Regions from separate parts of the Streptomyces sp. NPDC127119 genome, predicted to be linked through region 1. Evidence: riboswitches for the same ligand, from Rfam matches in the RefSeq annotation. Region 1 holds a riboswitch; the other holds the start of a gene.

Region 1 (9,648 bases):
CACCGTGGTGGTCGCCGTGACCGCCACCGGTCTCCTCCTCGCGGGCCCGAACACCACCCCGGCCGTCGCCGCGCCCCGCCCGCTGGTGGTCCGGGCCGACTCCACCCCCGTACCCCTCGACAGGCTGGTCGCGAGGGCGGAGCGGGCCGAGCGGGACGCGGCGGACGGTCCGGCCGGGCTGCGCAAGGGCACGCATGTGCAGTCGTGGAGCGTCGGCATGTCGGAGGACGAGCCGCCGGTCACCCTGCCCGTGGAACGCGTCGTGCGCTGGAACGCCGACGACAGCCACACCGAGCTGGTCGTCGCGACCGACCCGCGCCACCCCGGCCGGCGGGTCCTCACCGACGCGGACGACGGCCCGCGCCTCGTCGACGACGGGCACGTCATCAGCGAGCAGACCTTCCCGCCGAGCTGGAGCGACGCCCCGCCCCAGTCACCGCCCCCGCACGACGCCACGCGGCTGCGCGCCTACCTGCGGGAGGCGCAGCACCTCGACACCCCGCCGACCACCGGCGAGCTGCTGGACGCCACCGCGGTGCTGCTCGACACCTGGACCCTCGGCGCCCGCGAGAACGCCGCGCTCACGCGGCTCCTCGCGGACGCGAAGGGGCTGAGGCCGGTCGGCCAGGTGACCGACCGTCTCGGCCGGCTCGGCCAGGCGTACGTGTACGACGGGGCCGGTTACCGCCGGATGCTGATCATGGACCCGGCCGACGGTGCCGTCCTGGGCCTGGAGGCCACCGCGGCCGTCGACGAGGACGCGTACGGCGTCGAGGCGGGCGACGTCATGGACTACAGCGCGTGGATCCGCTGATGCCCGGCCCCCTGATGACCCGCCCCCTGATCAGGCGCCGGTCTGCCGGACGGCCGCCTCGACGGTCTGGGACAGCAGCGTGGCGATCGTCATCGGACCGACCCCACCGGGCACCGGAGTGATCAGCGAGGCCCGCTCCCGGGCGCCGTCGAAATCGACGTCGCCGACGTTACCGGCGTTGTAACCGGCGTCGACGACGACCGCGCCCGGCTTGATGTCCTCCCCGCGGATCAGCCGGGGCCGTCCCACCGCGGCCACCACGATGTCCGCCTCCCGCAGGACCGACGACAGGTCGTCGGCCGGGGTACGCGAGTGGCAGTACGTCACCGTGGCGTCGCGGCCGAGCAGCAGCATGCCCACCGGCTTGCCGAGGATCGCGCTGCGGCCCACCACGACGGCCCGTCTGCCGGTCAGGCCGACGTCGTACGCGTCGAGGAGGCGCATGATCCCGCCCGGGGTGCAGGAGGAGAAGCCGGGCAGGCCGAAGCTCATCGCGGAGAAGGAGGCGAGGGTCACCCCGTCGACGTCCTTCTCCGGAGCGATCGCCTCGAAGGCCGCCCGCTCGTCGATGTGGTGCCCCATCGGGTGCTGGAGCAGGATGCCGTGCACGGTGGGGTCGGTGGACAGCTCGGTGAGCGTGCCGATCAGTTCGGCGGTCGTGGTCGCGGCGGGCAGGGACACGTGCCGCGAGGCGATCCCCGCCTTGCGGGAACGGTTCTGCTTCATGCGTACGTAGGTGACGGACGCCGGGTCCTCGCCCACCAGCACGGTGGCGAGACAGGGCGTCACCCCCGTGCGTGCGGTGAGGTCGGCCGCCTGCCGCGCCGTCTCCTCGACGATCCGCCGGGCGAGGGCGGTGCCGTCCATGAGTGTGGCCTGGGACATGTGCTGCTCCTGAGCGTCGTGGAAGATGCCCAGGCGCGCGGCTCGGACGATGTCGTCGGGCCGCTCCCCGGTGGTGGTCCACCTCAGCGCCAGTCACGGCCTGCGCATATTTTACGCCCGGTCGTCAGCGTCTCAGTGGGCTCCGCCGAGGTGTCGGTTTTGTCCGCGGGCCGGTGGGGGCCGGCCGCGCAGTTCCCCGCGCCCCTCGGGGGCTCGGGCTCGGGCCGGGCTTCAGGGTTCGTTCGTCAGGAACGCCGTCGCCTGGGCCTCCACGCGTACGGCTCCGATCGCTCCCGCCCAGCGTGCGACCTCCGTGGCGAGGGCCGTGGCGGCCGGTTCGTCGCCCGTGTCGCGGGCCAGGACGGCCAGGAGCATCTGCTGGGAGAGGGTGCCGGGGACGTTCCCGGCGCGGGCGCCGAGAGCGGTCGCCCGGGTCCAGCGCTCCCGCGCCCGGTCGTGGTCCAGATTGTCGTGGTCGTGGTCCCCGAGATGGCGCAGCGCCTCACGGGCCAGCAGGTCGTCGGCCGACTCCCCGGCGTCCAGCGCGAGTTCGTAGTGCGCGGGCGCCTCGTCCCGCTCGGCGAACAGGTTGTCGACGATCAGTCCGAGATACATCCGCGCCCAGCCCCGGCGCACCTCGTCGGCCGCCCGTGCGCACAACTCGTCCGCGCGCCGCCGCAGTTCCGCCAGCTCGGCGGGGTCCTTGCCCGCCGGACCGAACCGGAACGCACCGTCCCCGAGCAGCAGACGAAAATACGCGTGCCGCAGCCGTACGAAGTCCAGGTCCCAGCGCCCGACCGGCTCGGTGAGTTCGCCGATCGCCGTGTCCGCGGCGGCGATCCGGGCATCCGCGGTGTCCGTACCGCCGAACCAGTCGCGCTCCAGGGCGATCTGCGCCCCGGCGAGCGCGAGAGCCGCCCGGTCGCGCGGCTCGGTGGTGACGGCGGCGTCGAGGAGGCATAACGCGCGCTGCCACCGTCCGGCCCGGGCCAGTTCACGCGCCGCGGCGGTGACCTCGTCCACCGGGAGGGCGGCGTGCGGCGTGCTCGTCTCTGTCATGGCGAGGAAGGTAGTAAGCAGAAAAACCATCCACAAGGAAACTATTGCGCGACTTCAGGACATCGGGCCACGGCCGCCTCGGACGGGGCGGAAGGATCACCGACGTGCACGTGCCGCCCGCAGTGCCGACCGGAGGAGAGCGGCGGACACGCGTCGGCCCGCCCCGCGAGCCGGCCGGGGCCGCGCCGGTGGCCCCGGGCTCAACCGCGCCGAGAAGGTCCAGGTCAGACGTGAGGTGATCCGGACCCTCGGCGTCATTCCTCGGCGTCCCAGGCCTGGAGAACGATCTGGTCGACGATCTTGCCGTCGCGCAGCGACATCATCGAGTTGGCGAGCACCCTGACGCCGTCGGGGTACAGACAGGATTCCTGGAAGGCGACGTGATCCCCCTGGACCACGCACTGATCCAGCGTGTGCGTCATGTCGCGGCTGTAGACGTCGGCGAGCATCCCGCCGATCTGCTCACGGCCGCGCATGACCATCGGATGGCTCGGCTGGGTGTTGCGGTCGACGACGCGCAGTTCCGCGTCGTCCGCGTAGAGCGACAGCAGTGCCGTCGCGTCCTGGCCTTCGATGCCCCGGCGCAGTGCTTCGGTGTCGAAGCCGGGGCCTGCCGCGGTGTCCATGACGGACCTCCTTGTGGACCACTGGTGAAGGCCGCGGCCCGTGGTGCGGAGCGGGCCGCAGAAGGCCTCTCCTTCGAGACTCCTCCGGCACGGGAACCTCGGCAAACGCAGCCGTGACGATGCGCCTGTCGGGTGAGGGGCCGGTCGGGGCCGTGTCCGCGGGCAGCTTGTCACCGTTGCTGAAAGCATGATCTCAACACGACGTATTGTCGCCGCCGTTGGCCTCGCCATCAGCGTCACGGGTCTCGCCGTACCGTCCGCGGGTGCCGCCACGGTCCCCGAGACGGGAAAACTGGACCCCATCGCGGAGCTCGACCAGATCGCCGTGAGCGACCTCCCCGTCGAGCACAGGAACAAGATTCCGAAGATCTCCGAAGGCATCCAGGAGCTCAACCAGCTGAACGGCCTCTACCAGCTGGAGCAGCTGCACCAGGTGACCGACCTCGCCGCCCCCGTCACCGGACTGCTCCCCGCCGTCGAGTACTGAGTCGCCGAGTACTCAGTCGTCGAATACCGAATCGTCTGGTTCCGGGCCGTCTGATTCCGAGTCGTCCGGCACCCGGCCGTCGAGCGCCGGGCCGACCGCTCGCCGTGTGCGTGGCAGAGAGGCCCGGTGACGATCCGGTGGTCATCGGCCCTGCCCGGATGCGCGCGCGGACGGTCCGGGCGAGGCTGAGGGCATGTCGGAACACCCCGCAGTACTCGTGCATCCGCCGCGCGGCGACGGCGGCCGGCGCGTGACGGTCCACGGCGAGCCGATCGGCACCGCCATGAACCTCCCGGACATCGTCGAGTTCCTGCGCCGCGCCGGGCTGGACTTCGACGAGAACGAGGTCGCCGTGTCACCGCTCATCGAGTGGCGCGGCGGCGGCTCCTCGTACTGGGGGCCGGAACCAGGACACTGACGCGAGCCCACGGGTCCCCTGCACGCCATCCGTGCCTGCAGGGGGCCCGTTCTCATGTCAGCAGATGCTCTGCGTGCTGTTGACCAGCGTGTTGTTGCGGAACGTCGTGTTGGTGCCGCACGGACTCTCCCTGATCACGGAGTTCGTCACCGTCAGGTTCTGGACGGTGATGTCCGAGTTGTTGGGGAACTCCGTGCGCGCGGCCAGCCGGATCTCCCCGCCGCCCGTGACGCTCCCGCTCTGCGCGGCGAGGTTCACGTTGTAGCAGTTCTCGATCAGGATCGCGTTGTTGCCGGTGTTCGAGAGCGTGACCCGGTCGATGGTCGCGCCACCGCTCTCCGAGACGCAGAAGACGCCCCGGCCGCCGCCGCGTGCGACGACCTCGCCGACCCGGACGTTGGTCGCGTAGCTGCTGCCGATCCGGCCGTTGCGGTTGGCCATCCGGAAGGCCGCGTAACCGGTGCCGGTGCCCGCCCCGTCCGCGTCCACCTTCGTGACGGTGGCGTTGATCGTCTGGTTCAGGAGCAGGCCGGACTCGCCCACGTTGCGCGCGGTGACCGTGCCGATGGTGATGCCGTCGACCCCGTACGTCTCCACGGCATGGCTGCTCGCCCCGGACACGTAGACAGTGTCGATACGGACGTTGCGGGTCCACTGGGTGGTGTCGCCGCGGTTGTCGATGCGGACGCCGAGACCGGCCGACAGGCGCATGTCGATCTGGCCGAGGACCACGTTGGTGACGTTGCGCATGAAGATGCCGTAGAGCGGGGCTCCGGTGACGTTCAGGTGCTGGACCTCGATGTCCTGTACGCCGCGTGCGTAGACCGGTGCCTGGTCGCCGGTGCCCGAACCGGTGACGTTGATGGTGCCGCACACGTCGAGCACGGTGTAGCTCGGCAGGGAGACCCTGGACCCGGCGCTGATGCTGCCCGAGCCGCGCACGACGACCCGTTCCTTGGAGGTGCGCCCCGCCGTGAGGCTGCTGACGGCCGCCTGCATCGCGGCCCGCATGTCGGTTCCGGTGTAGACGACGCCGGTCCCGCGCCGGGCGGTCCAGGTACTGCCGCTGAGCGTGGCCTCGGCCTGGTACGAGCCTTCGCCGCACGCGGCCGCCGGGGCGGCACTCGCGGGGGCCGCACTGGCCGGGGCGGTGAGCAGGGCCGCCGCCGTGACCAGGGTCGTCGCGCAGGCGGCGAGGACACCTGTGCTCCTGAGGCGGGGCCGTGGGGTCGAGCGAGTGAGGTGAGGTGCGGCTCTGCGTCCCATCTCGTCTTCTCCTGTGTGGGGGTGGATAGCAAGCGTTTTCTACGGTGGGGTGCGGTGAGTGTGGCAAGGGCTTTCTGAGGCGTCAAGAGGCTTGTGGGGGAGGGGAATCGGTCACATCTCGCGGCGTACGAGGAAGTCGAGCAGCGCTCGCAGGTCGTCGGTGCTGCGGGTGCTGCGGGCATCGCGCGCGTCTCGGGTGCCGTGGGTGGTGCCGGTGCCGGTGCCGGTGGTCGTGGGGAGGCTGTCGAGGCAGGCGTCGACGACGGCGATGTGCCGGTGGGCCTCCGCCGTCGCTGCCGCGCGCCCGCCCGCGTCCTCGATCAGGGACGCGGCGCGCCGGGCGTCCGCCGCGTCCAGGGGGTCGGCGGAGTTCAGGAGACGGGCGAGCGGCCGGGCGGCCGACGTGCCGAGAGCCGCCAGGACCGGGAACGTCTTCTTGCCCCGGAGCAGGTCCGCGTGGACCGGCTTGCCCGTCACGGCGGGATCGCCCCAGATGCCCAGGAGATCGTCGACCACCTGGAAGGCGACGCCCAGATGACGGCCCGCGCGGTCGAGCGCGGCGACCGTCTCGCGAGGGGCGCCGGCGAGCATGGCGCCCAGGGCGGTCGCGCAGCCCAGCAGGGCGCCGGTCTTGTGTTCGGCCATCGCGCGGTACTCGTCCGGGCGCACCGCCTCCGGGCCCGTCCAGGGGCGGCTCTCGAAGAGCAGGTCGTCGGCCTGACCGCGTACGAGGTCGTTGAGCGCGGTGGACAGGTGGCGTACGGCCGAGGGGATGTCGGCGCCGGGTGCGGCGGCGAGGGTCTCCACGGCCAGGGCGAACAGCGCGTCGCCCGCGAGCACGGCCGGGCCCGTGCCGTACGCCTTCCAGACCGTGGGGCGCCCGCGCCGGGTCGGGTCGCCGTCCATGATGTCGTCGTGGAGCAGCGAGAAGGTGTGCACCAGTTCCACGGCGACGGCCGCGGTCACTCCGGCGCTCTGCGGGGCGCCGGCGGCTTCCGCGCCCAGCACGGCGAGGGCCTGGCGCAGGCCTTTGCCGTGCGCCGGTGGGGAGACGGGCGCGCCGCCCGGCTCGCACCAGCCGAGGGAGTAGGCGGCCATCTCGCCCACCCAGGGATGCAGCCGCCCGATCGCGTCGGCCAGCGCGGGGCGTACGAGGGTGCGGCTGTGTTCCAGCAGGTGCGCTGCCCGCTCACCTGCGCGTGCCCCTGCGGCGGGCCGGGCGCGCCGGGCGGGGGAGAGCGCGGAGGACATCGTGGTCATCGTCGGCTCCCCGCGTCGGTCTGGCCCGGCATGAGCGGAGCGGGGCGCGGGGCGTTGGCGGGAGGGGCGCTCGCGGCTGCCCTGGAGCCGGGTGTGACGGGGTGGTCGAGGCCGGGGGCGAGTTCCGGGTGCGGCTGCGGGTACGGGCCGGTCGTGGCGCCGGTGGGGGCGGGGAGCTTCGCGGTTGCTTCCGTTCCGGGGGCGGTCTGGGCGGGTGCTTGCGGGCTGGGCGGCCCGGTCGGGGTGGGCGTTGTCACGCCAGGTCCGGTCCGGGTGTCGGGCGAGGTGTCGGATGGCTTCCGGTCGTCGGTCGCAATGCCGGGCTCGGCCTGCGTGTACGGCGAAGTGTCGTGCTCGCCCCGGACGTCCGTCGCGGCGCCGGACGCGACCGGGGCGTCTGGCGATGTGCCGGGCCCGGCCGGGGCGGCAGGTGAAGTGTCGGGCTTGCTCTGGACGCCCGTCGCGGTGCCGGGCTCCGTCCGGGTGTCCGTCGACGTGGCGGGCCCGGCCGTAGCGGCTGGTGAAGTGCCTTGCCCGGTACAGGTGTTCGTGGCAGTGCTGGGCGCGGTGTCGGAGTTGGTACCCGGCCCAGGAGCGATGCCGAGTTCCGTCTGGGCGTGGGACACCATGCGGTGTGCGTGGCGGAGGCCGATCTGGTCCAACACCTGGGCCAGGTCCGCCAGTTCGGCCGCGGTCTCGTCCAGGTCGCGGCCCAGGCGGGCGAGGGACTTGGCCAGGCCGAGCCGGGAGAGCGCCTCCCCGCGCGGCTCGCTCATCGCCCGGAACTCCGACAGCGCCAGTTCGTAGAGGTCCCGGGCCTCCGCGTAACGCCCCGCGCGGTACAGGACGTTGCCGCGCATCTTGTGGTTGTACGCCAGCGCGCTCGACAGGTTCATCTCGCGGCACGTCACCTCGGCCTCGGCGAGCAGACCGAGCGCCCGGTCCGCGTCCCCGTCGCGCACGGACACGATGTCGGCGAGACCGCGCAGCGCCCACGCGTGACCGCGCCGGTCGTCCGCCCGCCCGGCGATCTCCGCCGCCTCCTCGAACATCGCGTACGCCGTGTCGTACGAACCGGTGTTGCGATGCATCTGCGCGATGCCTTCCAGCGCCCACACCGTGTGCCGCGCCTCGCCGCGTTCGCGCGCCTCCGCCAGCAGCTGCTCGTGCAGGGCGCCGACCGCCGCGTAGTCGCCCTGGATGCGGCCGGTCTCCGCCATCCCGGCCAGCGAGTAGCCGCGTACGACGATGTCGCCGCCGCGTTCGCCGAGTTCGGCGGCGAGCCCCAGCAGACGCCAGGCCAGCGGGAACGCGCCGCGCTGCCGGGCGAGCGTGCCGCCGCTCCACAGGGCCCACGCCATCGCGGCCGTGTCCTTCGCCTCGCGGGCCGCGCGGTAACTCGCCTTCCACGCCCGGTCGGCGTCGCCCACCTGCCCGAGCCGCCGGTGCGCCTCCGCGACCGCGAGACCCGAGCGGGCCGCCTCTCCCCGCGCCCCGGCACGCTCGGCCTCCCGCAACTGCTCGGTGCCCGCGGCCAGTACGTCGACCAGTGAGGAGTTCACGGACAGGGTGGTGAGCGCGCCTTGGTACTCGGGCGCGAATGCCTTGCCGTACATGGGTGCCTTTCGGTCCGCCGGGTGCGGTGGGCGCGGCGGACCTGTCTATACACAGTATGTATACATGCTGTGTATAGTGCCCCGGTTCTTCGCCTCGGATCACTGTCCTGGGTTCGACGGGTCACCGGCGCCGCCGCGCCACCTCGTTGTGGATCAGGACGAGGATCGCGGCGGCGGGGTTGCCTCTGAGGCGCACATCACTGCGCCAGGGGGCCGGTCGGTCGGCCGGCGGGCCGCTCAGTCGGCGGTCGACAGCCCCCGGGCGTAGGCGGCCTGGCCCACGTGCTGCAGGTCGTCGGAGAGCACGCTGACCAGGCGGGCGCCCAGGGTGACGGCCGGGGTCCAGTTCTCGTCGACGATGCGGTCCAGGTCCTCGGCGCGCAGATCGCTCAGCGCCCGCAGGGTCTGCTCGTGCACGGCGTCGTAGTAACCGGTCAGGAGGTCGGCCGAGTCCACCCGGACCTCGGCGACCTGCCGCGCGTCATGGCCGTAACCCGTGTCGTCCTCGGAGAGCGGCAGTGCGAAGCGGGCCGCCCAACCGCCGGACAGCCAGACCTGCTTGAAGCCGAAGGCGTCGGCGACGTGGTCGTCCTGGACGCGGGTGAGGTGCCAGATCAGCCAGCTGATCGAGTTGGCCGTGCCACCGGGCCGGGCGTTGAGCTCGTCGGGGGAGAGGCCGACGACGGCGGCGTGCACCTCGTCCTTGATGCGTCCGTAGGCTTCGACCAGAACGTCCTGGGCGTGCATGGGTTCCTCCGGGCTCTTTTTCCGTGGACATACGTCCCGCCCAGTGTCCCCCGTGGTGCTGCGGAGTGCGTCAGTGCCAGCCGGAGTAGGACCCGGCGTACGGTCCGGAGAAGGGCTCGTCGCAGAGCTTGAACACCGGCTCGCGGCGCACCGGATCCGACGACGTGGTGAGCTGGACGCGGTCGCCGGTGCGGATCGCGACGAGCGGCCCCGAGACCCGGCCCCTGACCGTGAATCCCTCCGCCATCTCGACGAGCGAGACATTGCGCGCGCCGGGAGTGTTGCGCTGCACGACGGTCGCGTGGCGGATGACACCGAGGCCCGCGCTGCGTTCCGTGAGCAGATCGCTGCCCGCGCAGACCGGGCAGAGCAGCCGGTGGAACGTGCTGGACCCGCACCAGCGGCAGCGTTGGTACACAAGCCCCTCTTCGGCGGGTCCCGCGGCCGCCGCCGCCCCGGTCCCCGCAGCC
Region 2 (9,648 bases), on a different contig from region 1:
CGAACCTGCCGGGGCTCGGCGGCTTCCTCGACGAGCTGGACGCGGAGGTCGCCGCGGCCGACGGGCGGGTCTACCTCGCCAAGGACTCCCGGCTGCGGCCCGAACTGCTCACGGCGATGTATCCGCGGCTCGGCGAGTTCCGGGCGCTGCGCGAGGAGCTGGACCCGCGGTCCGTCTTCACCTCCGACCTGTCCCGGCGCCTCGGACTCTGACGCCGGCCACCTGCCCTGTCGGCCCTCTTCCCATAGGAGTTCGGTCCCATGAAGGACGCCTTCGGCATCCCCCAGTCCCTGCTCGTCCTCGGCGGCACGTCCGAGATCGGGCTCGCCACCGCACGGCGGCTGATCACCCGCCGCACCCGCACGGTGTGGCTCGCCGGCCGCCCCTCCCCCGGCCTGGAATCGGCCGCCTCGGGGCTGCGGGAACTCGGCGCGGACGTCCGTACCGTCGACTTCGACGCGCTCGACCCGGACGCCCACGAGGCGGCCCTCGGCAAGGTGTTCGCCGAGGGCGACATCGACATGGTCCTGCTCGCGTTCGGCGTCCTGGGCGACCAGTCGCACGACGAGAACGAGCCCGGCGCCGCGGTCCGGGTCGCCCAGACCAACTACACGGGCGCCGTGTCGTCGGGCCTGGTGTGCGCGCGGGCGCTCCAGACGCAGGGCCACGGCTCCCTGGTGGTGCTCTCCTCGGTGGCGGGCGAGCGGGCCCGCCGCGCCAACTTCATCTACGGCTCCAGCAAGGCGGGCCTCGACGCGTTCACCCAGGGCCTGGGCGACGCGCTGTACGGCACGGGCGTCCACGTGATGGTCGTACGGCCCGGCTTCGTCCGTTCCAGGATGACGGAGGGCCTGGAGGAGGCTCCCCTCGCGACAACCCCCGAGGCGGTCGCCACGGCCATCGAGACGGGCCTGCGCCGCCGCTCCGAAACGGTGTGGGTGCCGGGGGCGCTCCGGGTGGTCATGTCGGCACTGCGGCACATCCCGCGCGGGGTTTTCCGCCGCCTGCCGCTGTAGCGAACGGGCCCCTGCGGGGGCGCCCCTCCAGGGGCGCGGGGAACTGCGCGACAAGCCACGACGGACCCGCAGACGAGAACCGGACCTCAGGCCCCCGCCCCCGAGCGCCCCGTCAGCACGCCGGAAGCGGGCCCCGTTCCACGTGGGTCGCCTGCGGCGGTACGACCGCGCCTCCGAAGACGTAGTCGCGCAGCCTGCGCCACACGCCGTCGGGCCCCTGCTCGTAGAGCGCGAAGCCGGTGCACGGCCAGTGCGCCTCGTACTCCGCCAGTTCCTCGAAGGCCCGGTCCATCGCCTCGTCGTCGATGCCGTGCGCCACCGTCACATGGGGGTGGTACGGGAACTGCAGCTCGCGCGCCACGGGCCCGGAGGCGTCCCTGACCTGCTTCTGCAGCCAGGTGCAGGCCTCGGCACCCTCGACCACCTGCACGAACACGACCGGGGACAGCGGACGGAACGTTCCCGTGCCGTTCAGCCGCATCGAGAAGGGCCGGCCGGCCGCCGCGACCTCCACGAGATGCGTCTCGATCGCGGGCAGCGCCGACTGTTCGACCTCGGTCGGCGGCAGCAGCGTGACGTGGGTGGGAATGCCGGAAGCCGCGGGGTCGCCGAAGCCCGCGCGCCGCTCCTGGAGCAGGCTGCCGTGTGGCTCCGGGACCGCGATCGACACACCGATCGTTACGGTCCCCACGTCGTCTCCTGTCGTTGTGCCGGTGTTCTTTTCCACCGTGTCGGCGTTCCGGTCGGGCGAGGTCTGCCGCCGGTTCGGCTATCGACTGTACGGCGGTGCGGGCCCGTTCCGGATGTCGTGCCGGTGTTGTCCTGGTCTCGTCCCGGCGATCAGTGCTTGGCGGGGAGGAAACCCACCTTGTCGTACGCCTGGGACAGCGTCTCCGCCGCGACCGCGCGAGCCTTCTCAGCTCCCTTGGCCAGGATCGAGTCGAGCGTCTCCGGGTCGTCCAGGTACTGCTGGGTGCGCTCCCGGAAGGGCGTCACGAAGTCGACCATGACCTCCGCCAGGTCCGTCTTCAGCGCACCGTAGCCCTTGCCGACGTACTTCTGCTCCAGTTCCGCGATACCGGTGCCGGTGAGGGTGGAGTAGATGCTCAGCAGATTGCTGACGCCCGGCTTCTCCACGGGGTCGAACCTGATCACCGTGTCCGTGTCGGTGACCGCGCTCTTGACCTTCTTCGCGGTGGCCTTCGGTTCGTCGAGGAGGTTGATGAGGCCCTTCGGCGTCGACGCCGACTTGCTCATCTTGATCGACGGGTCCTGAAGATCGAAGATCTTCGCCGTCTCCTTGAGGATGTACGGCTTCGGAACCGTGAACGTCTCCCCCAGGCGGCTGTTGAACCGCTCGGCGAGGTCACGCGTCAGCTCGATGTGCTGGCGCTGGTCCTCGCCCACGGGGACCTCGTTGGCCTGGTACAGCAGGATGTCCGCGACCTGCAGGATCGGGTACGTGAAGAGGCCGACGGAGGCGCGGTCGGCGCCCTGCTTGGCGGACTTGTCCTTGAACTGGGTCATGCGGGCGGCCTCGCCGAAGCCGGTGAGGCAGTTCATGATCCACGCGAGCTGGGCGTGCTCGGGCACATGGCTCTGGACGAAGAGTGTGCAGCGCTCGGGGTCGAGCCCGGCGGCCAGCAGCTGGGCGGCGGCGAGCCGGGTGTTCGCGCGCAGGTCCGCGGGGTCCTGCGGGAGGGTGATCGCATGCAGGTCCACGACCATGTAGAAGGCGTCGTGGGACTCCTGCAGGGCCACCCACTGGCGGACGGCGCCGAGGTAGTTGCCGAGGTGGAACGAGCCTGCGGTGGGCTGGATTCCGGAAAGCACACGCAAATCAGGCTGCGGCGCGGAGCGCCCCGTTTGAGGGCGGGGGTGGGAGACGGGCGGGCGGTCAGAAGCCATGCTCACCATTCTCTCAGGTGTCGGGGCCCACTCCGGAACTGGTCGGAAACAGGTGGGAACAGATCTGTCTCCGGCGGTGTAACAAGAGTGTGAGGACGAGCGTGGGGGCGCGGGAGGGGGGCCGCATCGTCGATGAGGACGCGGTCATCGCACGGGTGCGCGCCGGAGAGCCGGAGGCGTACGCGCAGCTGGTCCGTGCCCATACGGGCCTCGCGCTCAGGGCCGCCGCGGCGCTGGGTGCGGGGGCGGACGCGGAGGACGTGGTGCAGCAGGCCTTCTTCAAGGCCTACTGCTCGTTGGGGCGTTTTCGGGACGGCGCGGCGTTCAGGCCGTGGCTGCTCTCGATCGTCGCCAATGAGACGAGGAACACAGTGCGGACGGCGGTCCGCCAGCGGTCCCTGGCCGGCCGCGAGGCCGCGCTGGTGGAGGCGGAGCCGCTGATACCGGAATCGGCGGACCCGGCGACCGCGGCGCTGGAGACCGAGCGCAGGACGGCGCTGCTGACCGCCCTGGAGAGCCTCGGCGAGGAGCACCGCCTGGTCGTCACCTACCGCTATCTGCTGGAGATGGACGAGTCGGAGACGGCCCAGGCCCTGGGCTGGCCGCGCGGGACGGTGAAATCCCGGCTCAACCGCGCCCTGCGAAAGCTGAGCAGACTCCTCCCGGACTTCGAACCACCCCGGGAACGGCCCGAGCACCCCGAGGACGAGGAGAGGCGGGAGCGTCTGGGGAAGCGGCGGGGGCTGGGAAAGCAGCGGGCGCCGCAGGATCAGGGGGCACGGAGAGGAGGTGATGAGCATGAGTGAGCGGTACGAGGACGGGGGCGGCGCGGCCTCCGGTGACGGGGGGCGGCAGGGGCAGGGGCAGGGGCAGGAGCAGCGCGACGGGTTCGGGAGTGGAAGTGGGAGTGGGCCCGGGATTGAGCGCGAGCGTGTCTCGCGGTTGACGGAGGAGTTGCGGGCGCTCGGGCGGTCGATGGACCGGCCCGGGGACCCGGGCGGCGAGTCGATGGTCGAGCGGGTGCTGGAGCAGATACTCGCCGAGCGGGTGCCGCCCCCGGTGGCCGAGCCGACGACCCCGGCCGAGCGGCTGCGGGTGATGCGCCGCTGGGTGCGGTCGCGCGGGCGCGTGCTGAGCGCGGGTCTGTGCGGTCTGCTGACGGTCCTCGTGCTCACGCCTCCGGTGCGCGCCGCGGTCGTCGACTGGTTCGACTTCGCCGGGGTCGAGGTGCGGCACGACCCTTCGGTGAAGCCGTCGCCCGGCGCGGAGGTCCCGGGCTGCACAGGCCCGTCGCTCACACTCGCCGAGGCCGGACGGCGGGCCGGGTTCGCACCCCGCACGCCGCCCGCCCTCGGGCCTCCGGACGCGGTGACGGTGGCCCGGGAGCCGAAGGAGCGGTTCCTGATGAGCCTGTGCTGGCGCGAGCGGGGGCACACGATCCGGCTCGACGAGTACGCGGCGTCGCTGAGCCCCGGCTTCGCGAAGGTCGTGCCGAAGCCGCCGGAGTACGTCCCGCTGGACGAGGACGCGGAATTCGCCGGCGGCCGGGCGCTGTGGTTCTCCGAGCCGCATCTGCTGCGGCTCTGGCTGGTGGACTCGGACGGCGACTTCACCCGCTCCGTCCGGACCGCCGGGCCCACGCTGCTGTGGACGCACCGGGGTGACACGACGCTCCGGCTGGAGGGCGTGGCGTCGAAGACACGGGCGGTGGAGATCGCACGGTCGTTGGAACGGGAACGGGAACGGGAACGGGAACGGGATCTGGAGCGGGAGTAAGGGTCTGCCGGGTCGGATTTTTGGTGGACGCGGAGTGGGAACCCCGGCGGGTCGGGCGGTGTACCAGAAGTGACAGACGGTCGCGGACGGACCGCCCCGTGCCGTGGGGTGCGGCGCAGGCGGGCTCGGGCGCCGGGGAGCTGAGGAGCCGGGGAGGGGCAGGGATGCGAGGAGGGGTGGGGATGCGAGGAGGAGTGGGCACAGGGTGGCCTGGGCTGGAGCTGGGACTGGGCTTGGGGCCGGGGCCGGGGCTGAGGCTGGCCGATGGTTGAGGGGGCGGTTCGGCCGGGGACGGGGATGGCTGCCGTCGCCGCGTTCAGAGTGGTCGCGGCGGTCACCGCTGTCGGCGCGTTCGCCTCGGTCGCCACTGTCGTCGTCGGCGCCGCGCTCGCCATGGTCGTCGGGTTCGGCGCGGCTCGGGCTCATGCGGCGGTCCCGGGCGCGGAAGGCGGCTCGCCGAATCTCGCGGTCGTCGTGGCGGGCGACGGTACGGGGCGGACCACGAGCGTGCGGTCCGGGGAGCCGGACTTCGCCCGGCTCTGGCAGTTGACGGGGCCGACGGCCACCGGCACGGAGAAGGTCCCGCAGGAGTGGCTCGAAGGGCGTTTCCCCGCCGTGCGGGCCACGGTCGTCTGGGGGACGACCGGAGTGGGCGGCTGGCCGGAGACGGACAGTGCTCCCGGGGGCGACATCTTCATGGGCCGACAGGACCAGGTGTTCCTGGCGAAGGACGGCACGCCCTGGATCCGGTCCGACCCGGCACTCGATGTGAACGACGACGACATCCGCTGGCACCGGGCGCCCCGGTCGGTCTATGACCACTTGCGGCAAAGGGAGTTGTTCGGTTCCGGACCCGTCGTGGGTGGAGGGTCCCGTTCCGGGGACCATGCGTGGTGGGCGGCGCCGGGGGTCACGACGGGCCTGGCGGCGGGAATCGTCCTCGGCTCCGGCGGCACTCTGCTGATACGCCGCGCGGCGGCCGGGCGTGAGCCGGGGCCGCCGCGGGAGTCACGACAGGAACTGATCGACTTGTGAGTCGACCGGCCGGGGCCGGGTGGGCCCCGGTGGCCGGGGACTCAGCCGAGGTCGATCTCCGGGTACAGCGGGAAGCCGGTGAGGAGGTCGGTCGCGCGGTGGGAGATCTCGTCCGCGATCTTCGGGTCGAGGATGTGCTGGGCCTTGGAGGGGGCGCCCTTCTTGGTGGTGCCCGGTTCCGTGGTGGTGAGGACGCGGTCGATGAGGCCCGCGATCTCGTCCATCTCGGTGGCCCCGAGGCCCCGGGTGGTCAGCGCGGGCGTGCCGATCCGAATGCCCGAGGTGTACCAGGCGCCGTTCGGGTCGGCGGGGATCGCGTTGCGGTTGGTGACGATGCCCGAGTCGAGCAGGGCCGACTCGGCCTGGCGGCCGGTGAGGCCGTAGGAGGAGGCGACATCGATGAGGTTGAGGTGATTGTCCGTGCCGCCGGTGACCAGCGTGGCACCGCGCCGCATCAGGCCCTCGGCGAGGGCGCGGGCGTTGTCGACGACGGCCTGGGCGTAGTCGCGGAACTCGGGGCGGCGGGCCTCGGCGAGGGCGACGGCCTTGGCGGCCATGACGTGCGGGAGGGGGCCGCCGAGGACCATCGGGCAGCCGCGGTCGACCTGGTCGGCGAGCGAGGAGTCGCACAGGACCATGCCGCCGCGCGGGCCGCGCAGCGACTTGTGGGTGGTCGTGGTGACGATCTGGGCGTGCGGTACCGGGTCGAAGTCCCCGGTGAGGACCTTGCCGGCGACGAGACCGGCGAAGTGGGCCATGTCGACCATGAGCGTGGCACCGACCTCGTCGGCGATCTCGCGCATGATCCGGAAGTTCACGAGACGGGGGTAGGCGGAATAGCCGGCGACGATGATCATCGGCTTGAACTCGCGGGCCGTGGCGCGCAGGGCCTCGTAGTCGATGAGGCCGGTGGTGGGGTCGGTGCCGTAGGAGCGCTGGTCGAACATCTTGCCGGAGATGTTCGGGCGGAAGCCGTGGGTGAGGTGGCCGCCGGCGTCCAGGGACATGCCGAGCATGCGCTGGTTGCCGAAGGCCTGGCGCAGCTCGGCCCAGTCGGCCTCGGAGAGGTCGTTGACGTTGCGGACGCCGGCCTTCTCCAGGGCGGGGGCCTCGACGCGCTGGGCGAGGACGGCCCAGAAGGCGACGAGGTTGGCGTCGATGCCGGAGTGCGGCTGGGCGTAGGCGTGCTCGGCGCCGAAGAGCTCGCGGGCGTGCTCGGCTGCGAGGGCCTCGACGGTGTCCACGTTGCGACAGCCGGCGTAGAAGCGGCGGCCGACGGTGCCTTCCGCGTACTTGTCGCTGAACCAGTTGCCCATCGCGAGGAGGGTGGCCGGGGAGGCGTAGTTCTCGGAGGCGATCAGCTTGAGCATCTCGCGCTGGTCGGCGACCTCCTGCCCGATGGCGTCGGCGATCCGGGGTTCGACGGCACGGATCACTTCGAGGGCACTGCGGAAGGCGGTGGATTCGGTGGAAAGGGGCTCTGGCATGACGGCCTCCGGACGTGGCGTTCGGCGTTCACGGTTCGGCCCAGGCGCACGGCACACACTTCCCGGGCCGCTCCCCGATGGTCGATCCCATCCCAGCGCGCCAGTCACGGCCCGTGGATCAGCGTACCGGGAGGGCCCGCGGGAGAGGTTCCGCCGTCCACCATGCGAGCGACGGCAGGGTCCGGCCGAGGCCGGTCCCTGCCGTGGGTCACAAGATCACGTGCGGCAGGAAGCGTGCGTATTCGTCCGTCACCAGGCCGGACGATTCGCGGATGCCGAGGCCGGCCGATTCGTGTCCGACGACCCAGGCGCCGAGGACGACCCGGTTGCCGTCGAAGGACGGCAGGGGCGCCAGCTCCTGGTAGCAGCAGGCCTCCTCGCGGACGGCGACGGGGCCGGGGCCCGGTTCGTGGATGGTGACGCCTGCGCCCTCGCGGCCGAGGAGGGGCTTGGCCACGTATCCGCTGGTGGTGGCGAGTTCGCGGGGGCCGTCGAGGTAGGCGGGGAGGAGGTTGGGGTGGTCGGGGTACAGCTCCCAGAGGATCGCGAGGAGGGCTTTGTTGCTGAGCAGCATCTTCCAGGCGGGTTCGATCCACATCGTCGTGCCGGTGCCGCCGCCGTTGTCGAGGGTGGCGAGGACGTGCGGGGCGAAGCGGTCGGTGGTGAGCCATTCCCAGGGATAGAGCTTGAAGCAGCTGCGGATGAAGCGGAGCTGCTTGTCGACGAAGCGTCCGGAGAGGCGGTCCCAGCCGATCTCCTCCATCGCGATCCAGGCGGTGTCGAGGCCGGCCTGTTCCGCGGTCTCCTTCAGATAGCCGACCGTCATGAGGTCCTCGCCGAGTTCGTCGGCGGCGGAGTGCGCGAAGTAGAGGGGGCTGCCCGGCGGGAGGAGGGAGGCCTGCTTCCGCCAGGCTTCGACGAGCCGTTCGTGGAGGGAGTTCCACTGGTCGGCGCCGGGGAAGCGTTCCTCCATCCAGAACCACTGGGGGCTCGCGGCCTCGACGAGCGAGGTCGGGGTGTCGGCGTTGTACTCCAGGAGCTTCGCCGGGCCCGTGCCGTCGTAGCGGAGGTCGAAACGGCCGTACAGGGAGGGGAGTTCGGCGCGGCGGCGCCAGGCCTCGGCGACCGGCTCCGCCACGCGCGGGTCGGTGATCCCGAGGTCGGCGAGGCGGTTCCCGGTGACGATGTACTCGGCCGCGGCCAGGCACATCGTGTGGAGTTCCTCGACGACCTGCTCCAGTGCCTCGACCTCGGGCAGGGAGAAGACGTAGTGGGCGGACTCGTCCCAGTAGGGGCGCAGGGAGTCGTCCGGGTAGCGGGTGAGGGGGTAGATGAGGCCCTGGTCCTCGACCGTTCGCTGCCAGTCGGGGCGGGGTTCCATGGTTCGGCGTTCCACAGTCGGTGTCCGTAGGTCCGTCAGTTGTCCGGAGATCCGTCAGCGCGTTCCGTGTCCCGGTCAGCCGCCGCCGCTGCCCGAGTCCGAGCAGCCGAAGCCGTCCCGGTCGACTGCCTCGCTGCGGCTGAAGGTGCCGTCCTCGGCGCGGCCTCCGGCGACGTCGGCGTCGTAGTACCAGGCGGCGTCGACCGTGCCGTTCCCGCTGGTCCCGCGCTTTCTGCCCGCCGACGTGGAGCCGGAGCCGGACGCGCAGTTCTTGTCGACGACGACCTTGTAGCCGCCCGCGTAGTCGTAGCTGTCGCGGTCCACACAGCGGCGGTCGGGATCGGACCCGCACGAGGTGAGGGCTGTCGCGAGGATGCCCATGCCTCCGAGTACGACCGTGCTGGACCGTAGTCTTCTGCGCTGCTCCGCCATGTCTCTCCCCCGTCAGGCCCGTCGTCCGGGCTCGTCAGTCCGACAGCGTAAAGATCACGCGCCCCGGTTGTACAAGCGGCTACCCCAACTCTCCCTCCTCTAAAGTCACTTTGTGCTCTTTGGAATGCTGTGTGCCCTTGGCGCGTCGGTGTGCTTCGGGACGGCGACCGTGTTGCAGGCGATCGCCGCGCGGGCGGCCGGGCCGGGCACGGAGTCCTCTGCCCCGGCTTCCGGTGGCGCGGCTTCCGGTGACGCGGCTTCCGGGGTGGATGCCGCCCTGTTCCTGCGGGCCGTGCGTGAGTGGCGGTATCTCGCCGGGCTCGCGCTCGACGGGGTCGGGTTCGTGCTGCAGATCGCGGCTCTGCGGTCGCTGCCGATCTACGCGGTGGGGGCGGCGCTCGCCGCGAGTCTCGCGGTGACGGCGGTGGTGGCGGCCTGGCTCCTCGGGGTGCGGCTGAGCGGGATCGAGTGGGGTGCGGTCGCCGTGGTGTGCGCGGGGCTCGCGATGCTCGGGCTGGCGTCCGGCGAGGAGGGGGACAGGGCCGGTTCGACGGCGCTCAAGTACGCGATGCCGGCCACCGCCTTCGCCGTACTGCTCGTCGGGGCGCTCGCC

The links. Region 1 has a riboswitch for ZMP and ZTP ahead of ACFVH5_RS17420 (bifunctional 5,10-methylenetetrahydrofolate dehydrogenase/5,10-methenyltetrahydrofolate cyclohydrolase). Riboswitches for the same ligand answer to the same signal wherever they lie in the genome.
Region 2: linked by a shared signal. The riboswitch ahead of ACFVH5_RS15730 (glycine hydroxymethyltransferase) and the one ahead of ACFVH5_RS17420 (bifunctional 5,10-methylenetetrahydrofolate dehydrogenase/5,10-methenyltetrahydrofolate cyclohydrolase) in region 1 are both predicted to bind ZMP and ZTP.

Annotation. Positions count from the first base shown of each region.
Region 1 is NZ_JBHXTO010000034.1:1,108-10,755, forward strand. Features, by position in the region: gene ACFVH5_RS17415 (CU044_5270 family protein) at 1-814, shown strand, start outside; gene ACFVH5_RS17420 (bifunctional 5,10-methylenetetrahydrofolate dehydrogenase/5,10-methenyltetrahydrofolate cyclohydrolase) at 845-1,699, opposite strand; ZMP/ZTP riboswitch at 1,720-1,806, opposite strand; gene ACFVH5_RS17425 (hypothetical protein) at 1,931-2,758, opposite strand; gene ACFVH5_RS17430 (nuclear transport factor 2 family protein) at 3,013-3,384, opposite strand; gene ACFVH5_RS17435 (hypothetical protein) at 3,572-3,871, shown strand; gene ACFVH5_RS17440 (hypothetical protein) at 4,065-4,289, shown strand; gene ACFVH5_RS17445 (hypothetical protein) at 4,347-5,555, opposite strand; gene ACFVH5_RS17450 (polyprenyl synthetase family protein) at 5,667-6,815, opposite strand; partial or broken gene ACFVH5_RS17455 (tetratricopeptide repeat protein) at 7,412-8,431, opposite strand; gene ACFVH5_RS17460 (DinB family protein) at 8,669-9,178, opposite strand; gene ACFVH5_RS17465 (Zn-ribbon domain-containing OB-fold protein) at 9,249-9,648, opposite strand, start outside.
Region 2 is NZ_JBHXTO010000029.1:2,688-12,335, reverse strand. Features, by position in the region: gene ACFVH5_RS15765 (FAD-binding protein) at 1-212, shown strand, start outside; gene ACFVH5_RS15760 (decaprenylphospho-beta-D-erythro-pentofuranosid-2-ulose 2-reductase) at 261-1,016, shown strand; gene ACFVH5_RS15755 (2'-5' RNA ligase family protein) at 1,129-1,707, opposite strand; gene trpS (tryptophan--tRNA ligase) at 1,857-2,849, opposite strand; gene ACFVH5_RS15745 (RNA polymerase sigma factor) at 3,026-3,730, shown strand; gene ACFVH5_RS15740 (hypothetical protein) at 3,723-4,700, shown strand; gene ACFVH5_RS15735 (hypothetical protein) at 4,998-5,735, shown strand; gene ACFVH5_RS15730 (glycine hydroxymethyltransferase) at 5,777-7,222, opposite strand; ZMP/ZTP riboswitch at 7,254-7,340, opposite strand; gene ACFVH5_RS15725 (glutathionylspermidine synthase family protein) at 7,431-8,618, opposite strand; gene ACFVH5_RS15720 (hypothetical protein) at 8,679-9,035, opposite strand; gene ACFVH5_RS15715 (hypothetical protein) at 9,160-9,648, shown strand, end outside.